DNA from 3 places in the Lamprobacter sp. genome. Region 1 is predicted to be linked to each of the others. Evidence: predicted binding sites of a transcription regulator. Region 1 holds the regulator's gene; each other region holds the start of a gene.
The links. Region 1 encodes sigma-54, which starts transcription at its own class of promoters, with help from an activator protein. Its sites were predicted from a motif close to TGGCANGNTNCNTGCTT; they were not measured.

Region 1 (4,161 bases):
GACGAGAAACAGTTGACCAGCCTCTACATCGGCCATGTCGAGGTCACCCAGGGCAGCCTGTTCATCCAGGCCGACGAGGTGCTTGTGCATCACAAGCCAGACCGCCGTGCTGAGAAGATCATCGCAATCGGTCAACCGGTGCGTTATCGGCAGCTGCTTGATGATGATCCGGAAGAGGTCAAAGGCCGCGCGCTGCGGATGGAGTACGAGGCTGACCGCGAACAGCTGACCCTGATCGATGAGGCGGTGTTGATCCAAGGCGAGGACCGTTTTGCGAGCGATCGCATCGTCTACAATCGGATCACCAAGCGCGTGACTGCGGGTAGCAGCGCCCAAGGCCGCGAGCGAGTGAAGATTCGGATCGAGCCCGAGTCGGAGCCCGCTTCACGGCCAGCATCGGCTCCCTGATGGCGATCCTCGAGGCGCGTGCGCTGGCCAAGACCTATCGACGACGGCGCGTGGTTGATGGTGTTGATCTGGCTGTCGATGCCGGTGAGGTCGTGGGCCTGCTGGGACCAAACGGGGCCGGTAAAACCACCAGTTTCTACATGATCGTCGGGCTCGTCGGCGCTGACGCTGGTCGCATCAGGCTCGATGCCGAGGACATCACCCATCGGCCAATGCACGCGCGAGCGCGGCGGGGTCTCAGCTATCTGGCACAGGAGCCATCGGTCTTCCGTAAACTCTCGGCTCGGGATAATCTGATGGCGGTACTCGAGATGCGCGACGACACGAGCCGCGAGGATCGCCGGCAGCGCTGCGACGAGCTGCTTGATGAGTTGGGCATTGGCCATGTGGCCGATTCACTTGCGCTCAGCCTCTCCGGTGGTGAGCGCCGGCGGCTCGAGATCGCGCGCGCGCTTGCGGTTGAGCCCAAGGTCATGCTGCTTGATGAGCCCTTTGCTGGGGTCGATCCCATCGCGGTAGGCGATATCAAGCAAATTATCAGTCATTTACGCGATCGTGAGATTGCTGTGCTGATCACCGATCATAATGTTCGGGAGACGCTCGACATCTGCGACCGGGCCTATATCATCAACGCCGGCCGAGTCATTGCCAGCGGAGCGCCGGCGGTGTTGCTGCAAGATACGCAGGTGCGGGCGGTCTATCTTGGCGAGCACTTTCGACTCTGAAGACCTTGGTAGAAACCAGGAGATCTAAGCTTGGCGCTGCGACTGAGCCACCTTTTCGTCTAGACTGCAAGCCAATAAGGCCTTTTGTACCCGCATAGCCGCTCGGAATGAAGCAAAGCATCCAGCTCCGTCTTGGTCAGCAGCTGACCATGACGCCGCAGCTCCAGCAAGCCATCAAGCTGTTGCAGCTCTCCACGCTCGACCTCCAGCGCGAGATCCAAGACGCGCTCGAGTCTAATCTGATGCTGGAGACCTCGGACGAAGATCAGGTTGGGCGAGAGGATGCGGGGGACACCGCTGGCGAGACTGCTGAGTTGCGCCAAGCACAGACCGATGCCTCCGTCGATGCCGAGGTTCCCGCTGAATCGAGCACGCTGCCCGATGATCTGGCGCTCGACAGCGAGTGGAGTGATACCTTCGACAGTGATCCTGGCGCCCAGTATGCCGGCCCTTCAGGTTCCCCTGGGTCGAGCGCGTCTGGCGATGTCGACCTCTTTGCGCAGCAGTCGAAACCACAGACGCTGCACGACCATCTCGAGTGGCAGCTCAATCTGGGCCGCCTTGGGGCGCGTGACCGCCTGATCGCCGAGGCGCTGATCGATGCGATCGATGCGGATGGCTATCTTCGGCTCGATCCCGCCGAGCTGCTTGAGACGCTGGATCTGGAGGATCTCGAGCTCGACGAGATCGAGGCCGTGCTGCATGGCATTCAGGCCCTCGATCCCGCTGGGGTTGGTGCTCGCGATCCGCGCGAATGCCTGTTGCTGCAACTACGCCAGCTGCCGCCGGAGACGCCAGATCGCGCGGGTGCGCTGAAGATTTGCGACAGCTTGTTCGACGCGCTGGCGCGCAACGATCTGGATGAATTGCGCCGTCACACCAAGCTTTCCGACCTTGATCTGGCGCGCTCGTTAACGCTGATCCGGTCGCTGCAGCCGCGGCCAGGCTCCCTGATCAGTGACCATCGGACAGACTATGTGATTCCTGATGTGTTGGTGCGTAAGCAGGCTGGTGTGTGGCAAGTCGAGCTAAATCCTGAAACTCAGCCTAAACTGAGAGTGAACGAAGACTATGCAAAGCTGATCCGGCGCGCCGATGATGGGGCCGAGAATGTTTGCTTGAAGACGCATCTGCAGGAGGCCCGTTGGTTTATCAAGAGTCTGCTCAGCCGCAACGATACGGTGCTGCGAGTGGCGGCGAAGATCGTCGAGCTACAGCGCGATTTTTTCGAGTACGGCGAGGAGGCCATGCGTCCGCTGATCCTCAGAGATGTCGCAGACTCGCTCGAGCTCCACGAGTCGACCGTCTCACGCGTGACCACGCAGAAGTACATGCATACGCCGCGTGGTACGCTGGAGTTCAAATATTTCTTTTCCAGTCATGTCGGCACGGCATCGGGCGGAGAATGCTCTTCGACCGCGATTCGTGCCTTTATCCGCAAGCTGGTCGCCGCCGAGGCGGCGAACAAACCGCTGAGCGACAGCAAGATCGCCGGCATCCTGTCCGAACAGGGGATCAATGTCGCGCGACGTACTGTCGCCAAGTACCGCGAGGCAATGGGTATCCCACCCTCGAATGAGCGCAAGCGCCTTTAGCTGCAGCGCTGAATGTCTGCCGCTAAGGCTCGCCTGCAAACCCAGGAGTGACGCAATGCAAATCAACCTCACGGGCCATCATGTCGATATTACCGAACCGCTGAAAGGCTACGTCGAGAGCAAATTCGAGCGCCTAGAGCGCCACTTCGATCACGTGATCAAAGTGCATGTGATCCTGAGCGTCGAGAAACTACGGCAGAAGGCCGAGGCCCGCATCCACATGAATGGCGCCGATGTCTTCGCCGATGCCGTTCATGAAGACATGTATGCGGCCATTGATGGGCTGATCGACAAGCTCGATCGCCAGGTGCTGAAGTATAAGGAGAAGCGCCAGAGTCATCGCGGTAGCGCCACCAAGACGGCTGCCGAAGGGGAGACGGTCAGCGGTGAGCTAGACGATGAGCAGGATGATCTATGAGACGCCACTGCACTGAGCGATGCTCAGGCTGCTTGCAGCGATGAGCGTCTGGTCAATGACTGTGCCGGAGCGGGATGTGAGGCGCTCCGGCCTCCTTTGCGATGCTGCTAGGCTGATGCCTCTGCCGTTGTTGTCCTTATCCAACCAGGCCGTACTGCGTCCTGCATGCGAAGATCACTTTATTTGGAGCGACGGTCGATGTTTCCCCCCAGCCTGATTACTGAGCCGCGCATCCGCTGTCGTGTCGAGGTCACGAGCAAGAAGCGATTGCTGGAGGCCTTGGCCGAGCTCTTGGCGAGTGCGGGTCTGCAGTGTTCTTCAGCCTCTGTCTTCGACCTGTTGAACGATCGCGAACGGCTCGGTAGCACGGGCTTAGGCGAGGGCATCGCGCTTCCGCATGCGCGCATCCAAGGCATCGACACGGCCATTGGCGCCTTCGTGCAGTTGAGCCAGGGCGTCAGCTTTGATGCGCCGGATGATCGTCCGGTTGACCTCGCCTTTGGCCTATTGGTGCCACAGGAGGCAACCGATGCCCATCTGAATCTGCTGGCGAGCCTTGCCGAGCGCTTTAGCAATCCGCAACTGCGCGCGGCACTTCGGGCTGCCGATGATGCCAGTACGTTGCTGGACTTATTGCAGCGTCACGCTTAAGGCTGGCTCGTCGCACAGATGCCCCCCGTCGATACCTTGCAAGGCCTGATTGAGCACCTCGGGCCGAGGCTTGGGCTGCGTTGGCTAACCCCCATACCGGATCAGCCGCGCGCCCTGGTCAATACGGACTCACTCGCTGGGGCGGCCCAGAGTCTGGTCGGCTCGCTCAACTGCATCCATCCTAATCGCCTGCAGGTTCTAGGCGGGGCTGAGATTCGTCATCTCCATGACTTGAGTCCGGCCGCGGGCCGCGACATTCTTGATCGGCTCTTTGCCGCCGAGCCCGCGGCGGTGATCTTTGCTCAGGACATCGATCCGCCGCCGGGCTTTTTCGCCCGTGCTCGACAGGCCGGTACCCCGCTGC
Region 2 (4,161 bases), on a different contig from region 1:
AGGAAGATTCTGTGTTGCGGGTCACCTCCTTGGCCTCCGTAACATCTGGCGGCTCCTCCCGTGGCGTCGCCGTCGGCTCCGGCTGGTCTTGCCGCGTCGCTTTAATCCGCTCGTGCAACGACTGAATCCCCTCCTCAAGCGAGGAAGCCAGGACCACCAGCGACCCCTGACTGACGATGAGCTGCGCAAGCTGGGGCAGTGGTGACTTCGTCGTCGTCTGCAGGAAGATGCCTTGGATGTAGGTCAGCACACCATCGACCGGCACCACGACCAGGCGTCCGCGGCTAGCTTCCGAGCCTCGTCGGCTCCACAGGGTCAGCTCCTGGGAGATCCGAGGGTCCTGTTTGATGAAGGCGTTAACCTGCTCTGGGCCATAGACGAGCGTGCCCTTCGAGAAGTTGTAGATAATGATCCGACCGTAGCTGTCACCGTCGTTGCCGGCGACAGCGAGCGCACGCATTCCCGGTTGACCCAGTTGGTTCATCGGCGCGAGCAGGATGTACTCGAAGCGATCCGGCTCGATCAGGTTGAGCGTAAGGTAATGCGAGCGCTGCTGTTCATTGTCCGCGTGCCACGGTGAGAGCGGTAGCTCCCAGGCGTCCTCCTGGTTGTAGAAGGTCTCCGGATCGGTCTGGTGATAGCGGGTGTAGAGGTCCATCTGCACATCGAACAGGCTCTTCGGGTAGCGCAGATGCTGCTTAAGCGCCTTGGGTATCGCCTCGAAGGGCTTGAACAGGCCAGGATAGCTGCGCGCATAACCAGCGGCCAGCGGGTCCGACGGATCGACAAGATAGTAGTCGACGCTGCCGTTATAGGCATCCACGATCACCTTGACCGAATTGCGGATGTAATTGAACGGATGATCAAAATGTTCGACCTGACCATCATAGGGCTTGGAGTAGGGGTACCATTTCGAGGTGGTAAAGGCGTCCTGTATCCAGTACAGCCGACCATTGGCGATCGCGAGATAGGGATTCGGGCCAAGCGTCAGCCCTGGTGTTAGCGTTTTGATGCGCTCGCGGATATCGCGCCGGAACAGCAGCCGGCTCTCGTCGGTCATCCGCGTGGTGTACAGAATGTTGCGCTCGCCGAAATACAGCGAGAAGATCAGCTTGCGGAAGAGACTGCTGACCGGCACGCCACCGCGACCCGCATAGTCGGTCAGATGCGTCTCGTCGGATGCGGCATAATCGAGTTCGTGGCTTGCATTCGGCGCGATGACCGGATGCAGATCGGCAGCCCCGTAGTAGATGGCTGGCTCATCGATGGACAGACCCGCCACGGCATCCGGCGGAATGCCTTGGATCAGCCATTCGATCGGCTCGTCCGCCGGCTGTGCGGCCGAGGTCATGACGAGGCCGTAGCCATGGGTGTATCTCAGCCAGAAGTTGACCCAGGTCTGGCGCGACTCACTCAGCTTCTCAAGGTTAATGTGACGCGCGGCGAGAAAGACCTGGCGATAAGCATCCTCTATCTCGTAGCGATCGACGCTCACCTTGTCAAACGCGTAATAGGGCCGGAATTCCTGCAGCTGACGATAGACTGACAACAGCTTGTCATCGTCCCAGATCGGGATGTTCCGCAGGCTAAGTCGGATCTCGGGTGTAATCTCCTCCCAGCCCTCCTCTCGGATGGGATAATCTCGCGTCTCGACCGCTTGCAATCCGTAACCGGCCAGTGTCGCCTTGATATTGTTCGCGATGAACGGCGTCTCGCGCGTCATCTCGGCGGGCTCAACCACAAATTCACCGACCTGCTCGGTCAGGGACGGCGTGTACCGCACTCCGACCACCGCGAGCAAGAGGACCAGGGTCCCCGCAAGCCAGAGTATGCCTTTGCCGGTATTGAGCAGAAACAGTAGCAGCGCACCGGCGAGGAGCGCGAGCACCGCCGCAGCGGCGATCAGCGGTAGCGTCACCATCATCTCCTCGTAGCCTGGGCCGTGGAACAACGGTTGATGCGCGTCCGTGTAGAGCAGCTTGTAGGCGTCGCCGAGGAAATAGAAGCTGCCCATCAGGATAAGGAGTAACAGGGTCAGGCTCAGATGCAGCCGCGCGCCGCGCCGCAACCCTCCGCTCGCCCTCGGCATCGCTCGGTGGTCGAGCCAATACAGAAACCCGAGCCCAAGCAGCATGACCACGAGCGCGATCATGACCTCGGTGTATAGCAGCCTGAAGAAGGGCAGCGAAAACAGGTAGAAACGGATGTCATGCCCAAAGACCGGGTCGCTGATATTGGCCTTTGGCGCCAGCAAGAACATGAGTGCCTGTTCCCAATGGAAGAACAGCGGTAGGGCGACGATCACCGCCAGGATCAGCGTCAATGGCAGGTATAGGGCCAAAGAGCGCTTCTGAAAGCGTCGATAAAACCGGAGAGAGGGACGCTCGTTGTTGGCCCGTTTGGTGTCGCTGGATTCGGATGCCGTCGCCCTTGGACGTGGCGCCCCAAGGTACTTGCTGCCGATCCAGAAGTTGGCAAAGAAGAGCGCGAAGAAGAACGCGGCCGCGACCGCGAAGACCAGATAGCGATAGAGCAGACGCTGCCAGAAATAGACTTCATAACCGAGCGACTGGAACCACCAGAGATCGACGAGGAAGTCCCTGACCACCACGCCCAACACCACCAGCAAAACGGTGACAACCAGCAGCAGGCCAATCAGGGAAAGGGACAGGGTTTTCCAAGAACGCATGTCGATACCTCAAGTCATCACCTAGCCGAACTCAACTCAGCGGCCGCTTCGCTCGGCAGTCGTTGCCTATAGCGAGCGTCACGCTCAACAAGGCGCTTGCACGCATCGCACCTTGATCCTCTTAAGCACACCTCATGCCGTCTCAACTGGCGCGTCCGACCAAGGGACGCAGAACGCCTGAGCGGTTGCCAGCGCGATCACGCTTCCTGTCTGGTTCCTTTTCCGGTGCACTCCGGGTCCGGTGCACGCTGGGCAGACTGGGCAGACTGGACAGGCATCGGGTCAATTGACCCCGGAGTGGGCGATAAGCCCCAACGATTCAGGGATCGCGAAGGACCTCGGTTTCATTGATGACCGGGACGGAGCGCCCCCAGACGGGACGCTGGCCTCGATCGGGATCTCATGCAACACCCTTTTCCTCGGGTTTCCTCGGTTTCCTCCGTTTTCCTCGGTACTGGCATCCTTCTTGTATCACTGAAGGGACAAAGTGATGATCTGTTTCAGATTGGAGAAATTGCATGATTCAGTGGGCTTTAATCTTTCTTGTCGTGGCGATTGTTGCCGGAGTGTTCGGTTTTTCGGGGATCGCCGGTACCGCAACCGAGATTGCGTGGATTCTGTTCATTGTCGGCCTCGTGCTGGCCGTCATCTTCTTCATCCGCGGGCGCGCCTAGTCGATATCCCGAGTTCGATCAATGCGTGTAAAGCGTATTGATCGGCCCGGGCCAGCCGGTCGTCACTGGCACCGCCCGCTATATCGACCGATAACCTGATCAACAGCATGTCGATTCGCAGCCTCATCGCCATCCTGCTACTGCTCGCGACCGGTCCGTTTCCAGACGCCGCAGCCGAGGCGCGCGAGGCACTGGTCATCCCGCTCGACGGCGCCATCGGCGCCGCCACCGGCGAGTTCGTGGTCAGTGGGATCGAGGATGCCGCCGCAGCTGATGCCGAACTGGTCATCCTGCGTATGGACACCCCAGGCGGCCTGGATCAGGCGATGCGCCGCATCATCAAGGCGATCCTCGCCTCGCCGGTGCCGGTGGCCAGCTTCGTCGCCCCGCCCGGTGCGCGGGCAGCGAGCGCCGGTACCTATATCCTCTATGCCAGCCAGATCGCCGCCATGGCGCCGGCAACCAATCTCGGCGCCGCCACGCCGGTTCAGGTCGGCGGCGATCTGCCGGGACTCGGCGACCGCTCCCCGACCGGCGAGGGCGCCGCCGCCCGCGCTGGCGCCGGTCATGAAAACGCCAACGCCGATGGCAATGGCAATGGCAATGGCAATGGCAAACGAACCGGCTCCCAGGACAACGCGAGCGCGTCCGAGCGCAAGCGCGTCAATGACGCCGTCGCCTATCTCCGCGGCCTGGCCGAGCTGCGCGGGCGCAATGCCGATTGGGCCGAGGAAGCGGTGCGCGCTTCGGTCAGTTTGGAATCCAGTGCCGCCGCCGAGCGCGACGTGATCGATCTGG
Region 3 (4,161 bases), on a different contig from region 1:
TAGAGCAGTCGTACTTACGGTTGCAGTAGTGGCACTGGATATTGCACGCTGGCGCCACCGCCACATGCATGCGCGCATAGTGATGATGGGCGTCCTCGGAGAAACAAGGATGGTCGTTGACCTTGGCGCGAATCGCTTCTGGCAGGTGCGCGAGCTTGTCGCTACTGCTGCCGCAGCCACTCGACGCACAGCCGCCGGCTGGCCCGCTCTCCGCCTTTCGCCGCTCTGTGTTCAGAGTGGTTACCGCTTGAACCATGTCTCGATCCCCGTAAAGTCTGACGGCGTCGCATGTGCGACGCGCTAGGCTGTATAGGGGGTTATAAGCAAACGCTGTGCCCAATGTGTGTATAAGGCTAAGCGGTTGATTCGACGATGGTCAGAGCCGGGTTGCCGAAGCTTCTGTGAGGAGGCTGACAGCGCGTAAGCGTCCGTTGTCGGGTCTGCGACCAGACAGGTCTTACAGGGTTCGAGGGGCGGGGTGGCCTAAGCGAAAGGCGGTCATCAGCCCAAGATGCCTGATGCTGCTGGGGCATTGCTGCCATGAGTCGACCACCTGCCGGCTGTCGACCACCTGCTCGCTGTCTAGCTGCGCCGCTTGAACCAACCGGTGAGACTGAAGCGCTCGCGCTGCGCGGGCTCCACCTCATGCAGAAACCGGGCGCTGAAGAAGGTCACTAGGCGACCGCCTTCGGGGAAGATTAACTCGCTCAGCTCAGGGCGCTCCGGATCGGTGTAGAGACGCAGCGCGCCACCGTCCTGTGCCTGCCAGGCATCATTCAGATAGAGGATGCAGCTCAGTGTGCGCTCGCCGATGCCGCGAAATTGATCCAGGTGCTTGCGGTAGTAGGTACCGGGTGGATAGACGGCTAGGTGCGCCTCAAGCGCGTAGAGGCCAAGGAACAGGCTGCGGTTGATCGCCAGCCGCAGCTGCTCGAGCTGGCTCCAATAGAGGCGCTGCGCAGCGCTGAGCTCATTCGGGTCGAGCCAATCGACCCGGTCGGTTCTGACCTCGTCGCGCAGTTCGAGATCCTCGCCGCGGCCGACGCCGGCGCGTCGGAAGCGTCCGGCCTGCCAGCGCTGTTGCGCCTCATGGCGGAGTTGGCTGATGTGCAGTGGGGCGAGGAAGCTATCGGTCAGGCACCAACCTTGTTCGGCGAGGGTGGCGGCGATCTGCTCGGCGGGCTCGGGTGGTTGTTCGGGCGGCAGGGAAGAGGCGGGATGAGCCAAGTGCGCGGGACTCGGTGAGAAGGGATGCCGAAGTCTGCGCGCAATGTTGCGGTGGGTCGAGCGATTTTGCCGCAGCTGGGTGCGCGATCGGCGCTGATCGCGGCCCGTTCGATGGCTGACGCCTAGGCCGCAACCAGCAAGGATGGCGCTGATCTAGCCGGCGGTCTGCTTGGCGCCGATCAGCTCGATCGGATAGCCGTCGGGATCTTTGACGAAGGCGATGATGGTGGTGCCAGCGTTCATCGGGCCCGCCTCGCGGAGGATCTCGCCGCCTTGCGCCTTGATGCGCGCGGCAGCCTCATAGACATCCTCGACCTCGATCGCGATATGACCATAGGCATCGCCGAGCTCATACTGCTCGACGCCCCAGTTGTAGGTCAGCTCGATGACGGTGTGCTCGGACTCATCACCGTAGCCGAGGAAGGCTAAGGTAAACTCGCCGGCTGGATAGTCTTTCTGACGCAGCAGCTTCATGCCGAGCAGCTTGGTATAGAAGTCGATGGAGCGTTGCAGGTTGCCGGTGCGGAGCATGGTGTGCAGGATGCGCATGGTGATCTTGGGACCTCGTTTGCTGATTGCTCTGCGAGAAGTTGGGGATGATCATGGCGTCTTTGAACTCACAGAGGACCCCTGATGGGCACTGGAAAATTGTTTGTAACGGTCTTCGTTGCGGTGTTGCTCGCCAATGCACTCACGGCGCTGGCGTTGTTCGGTGCGCGAGGCCTGCTGCCTGCTGTTGGATTGCCAGCGCTCAGCATCGCGTCGCGCGACGCTGCCGAGTCGAGCACAGCAACCGCGCCGAGCGAGGAGATTGCCAGCCGCTGGGTACCGGCGATTCAGGAGCGCATCCGCCAGTTCTGGGTGCACCCGGCTGGTACCTGGGAGGGCAACGCCCCAGTCGTCAATGTGCAGCTCGAGCCGGGCGGCAAGGTGATCACCAATCAGGTGAGGATCATCACCAGCAGCGGCAACCCGATGTTCGATCAGTCTGTCGTCAATGCGATCTACGACGCCTCGCCTTTGCCGGTGCCGAGTGGGTCGGACTTCGAGCCGTTCCGCGACTTTAATCTGGTGCTGCGCCCCTGACGGGAGCGTTCATCCAGCTCAGGTGTTTGCCAATCTGGTGCAGAGGCTTGCACCAAGGCGAGGGTGATTGCTCAGGTTTGGTGCATTGCTCCTCGATCAGCGCTCCTGTGAGTCGATCTTGTCCTTCAATATCAGTCGGTTGTTTTCCCTGGTCTGGAATTTGCTTAATGCCGCTAGGCGGCAGCTCTGGCCGACCACTGATGCTCTAAGACTCACCATGATTAGGAGACACTGGATGATTGCGATCCCGTCTTTCAAACCCCTGCTGCTCAGTGCCGGTATCGCGCTCGGGCTGACCGCGTCGCTGTCCGGATTCGCCGAAGACGCCGCGCCCGCAGCGGATCAGGCCAACGATGAGACCATCAAGGTCGGTGTGCTGCATTCGCTCTCCGGCACCATGGCGATCAGCGAGACGACGCTGAAGGATACGGTCCTGATGCTGATCGATGAGCAGAACGAGAAGGGTGGGGTGCTTGGTAAAAAGCTCGAGGCGGTGGTGGTTGATCCGGCCTCGGACTGGCCGCTGTTCGCTGAGAAGGCGCGTGAGCTGCTTCAGAAAGACAAGGTCGCTGCCGTGTTTGGCTGCTGGACCTCGGTGTCGCGCAAATCGGTGCTGCCGGTGTTCGAGGAACTGAACGGCCTGCTGTTCTATCCGGTGCAGTACGAGGGCGAGGAATCGTCCAAGAACGTCTTCTACACCGGCGCGGCGCCGAATCAGCAGGCGATCCCAGCGGTCGATTATCTGAAGGACGAGCTGGGCGTGGAACGCTGGGTGCTGGCCGGAACCGACTACGTGTATCCGCGCACCACCAACAAGATCCTCGAGGCCTATCTGAAGCAGAATGGGGTGGCCGAGGAGGACATCATGATCAACTACACGCCGTTCGGGCATTCCGACTGGCAGTCGATCGTCGCCGACATCAAGAAGTTCGGCTCCGAGGGCAAGAAGACGGCGGTGGTCTCGACCATCAACGGCGATGCCAACGTGCCCTTCTATAAGGAGCTGGGCAATCAGGGTATCTCGGCCGAGGATATCCCGGTCATCGCCTTCTCGGTTGGCGAAGAGGAGCTTTCAGGCATCGACACCGGTCCGCTGGTCGGCCATCTGGCGGCCTGGAACTACTTCATGAGTGTGCCGACCGATGAGAACGAGGCCTTCATCGAGACCTGGCATGAGTTCATCGGCAATCCGAAGCGGGTCACCAATGACCCGATGGAGGCACACAAGATCGGCTTCGATCTCTGGGTGCAGGCGGTCGAGAAGGCCGGCACCACCGACACCGATGCGGTCGAGAACGCCATCGTCGGCTTGACCACCAGCAATCTGAGTGGCGGGACTGCTAAGATGCTGCCCAATCATCACATCACCAAACCGGTGCTGATTGGTGAGATACAGGATGATGGTCAGTTCGCGATCGTCTACCAGACCGAGGAAGAGGTTCCTGGCGATGCCTGGTCGGACTACCTGGAAGGCTCCAAGGATCTGATCGGCGATTGGACAGACCCGATTAACTGTGGCAACTACAATACCAAGACGAAAAAATGCCTTGGCAGCGTGCAGGTTGCAACGGAGTAGTTTTGAGAACCAAGGCGTCTAGAAGCGAGGCGTCTAGTACCGTGGCGTTGAGAGACTAGAGGCAGCGGCCGGCGTTTGCGCCGACGCCGCATTTGATCCGAAGCCAGGGATGGCGCGCTGGTCACCCCAGTTGCCGGAACGTCCTGATCCGAATGACGCGGCAGCGTTCACCCCTTAGATGACCTCGTGCGGTTGATGAGCCCTATGTCCAGGTTTGTGTTTGGCGGCAGTGGCCCTGCTTTGGCGATGGCGCTTGGCTTCTTGCTGTTGCT

Region 2: a site for sigma-54 is predicted at 2,813-2,829, ahead of VBE63_RS18495 (UPF0182 family protein). Genes of this name have one in related genera too.
Region 3: a site for sigma-54 is predicted at 2,463-2,479, ahead of urtA (urea ABC transporter substrate-binding protein). Genes of this name have one in related genera too.

Annotation. Positions count from the first base shown of each region.
Region 1 covers NZ_JAYESN010000005.1:71,430-75,590, forward strand. Annotated here, with positions in the region: gene lptA (lipopolysaccharide transport periplasmic protein LptA) at 1-408, shown strand, start outside; gene lptB (LPS export ABC transporter ATP-binding protein) at 408-1,133, shown strand; gene VBE63_RS02520 (RNA polymerase factor sigma-54) at 1,241-2,728, shown strand; gene hpf (ribosome hibernation-promoting factor, HPF/YfiA family) at 2,784-3,146, shown strand; gene VBE63_RS02530 (PTS sugar transporter subunit IIA) at 3,345-3,797, shown strand; gene hprK (HPr(Ser) kinase/phosphatase) at 3,816-4,161, shown strand, end outside.
Region 2 covers NZ_JAYESN010000087.1:4,367-8,527, forward strand. Annotated here, with positions in the region: gene VBE63_RS18495 (UPF0182 family protein) at 1-2,689, opposite strand, end outside; gene VBE63_RS18500 (DUF1328 domain-containing protein) at 3,208-3,363, shown strand; gene VBE63_RS18505 (nodulation protein NfeD) at 3,471-4,161, shown strand, end outside.
Region 3 covers NZ_JAYESN010000032.1:10,700-14,860, reverse strand. Annotated here, with positions in the region: gene nifB (nitrogenase cofactor biosynthesis protein NifB) at 1-256, opposite strand, end outside; gene VBE63_RS10540 (2OG-Fe(II) oxygenase) at 583-1,227, opposite strand; gene gloA (lactoylglutathione lyase) at 1,381-1,776, opposite strand; gene VBE63_RS10530 (energy transducer TonB) at 1,861-2,313, shown strand; gene urtA (urea ABC transporter substrate-binding protein) at 2,549-3,889, shown strand; gene urtB (urea ABC transporter permease subunit UrtB) at 4,094-4,161, shown strand, end outside.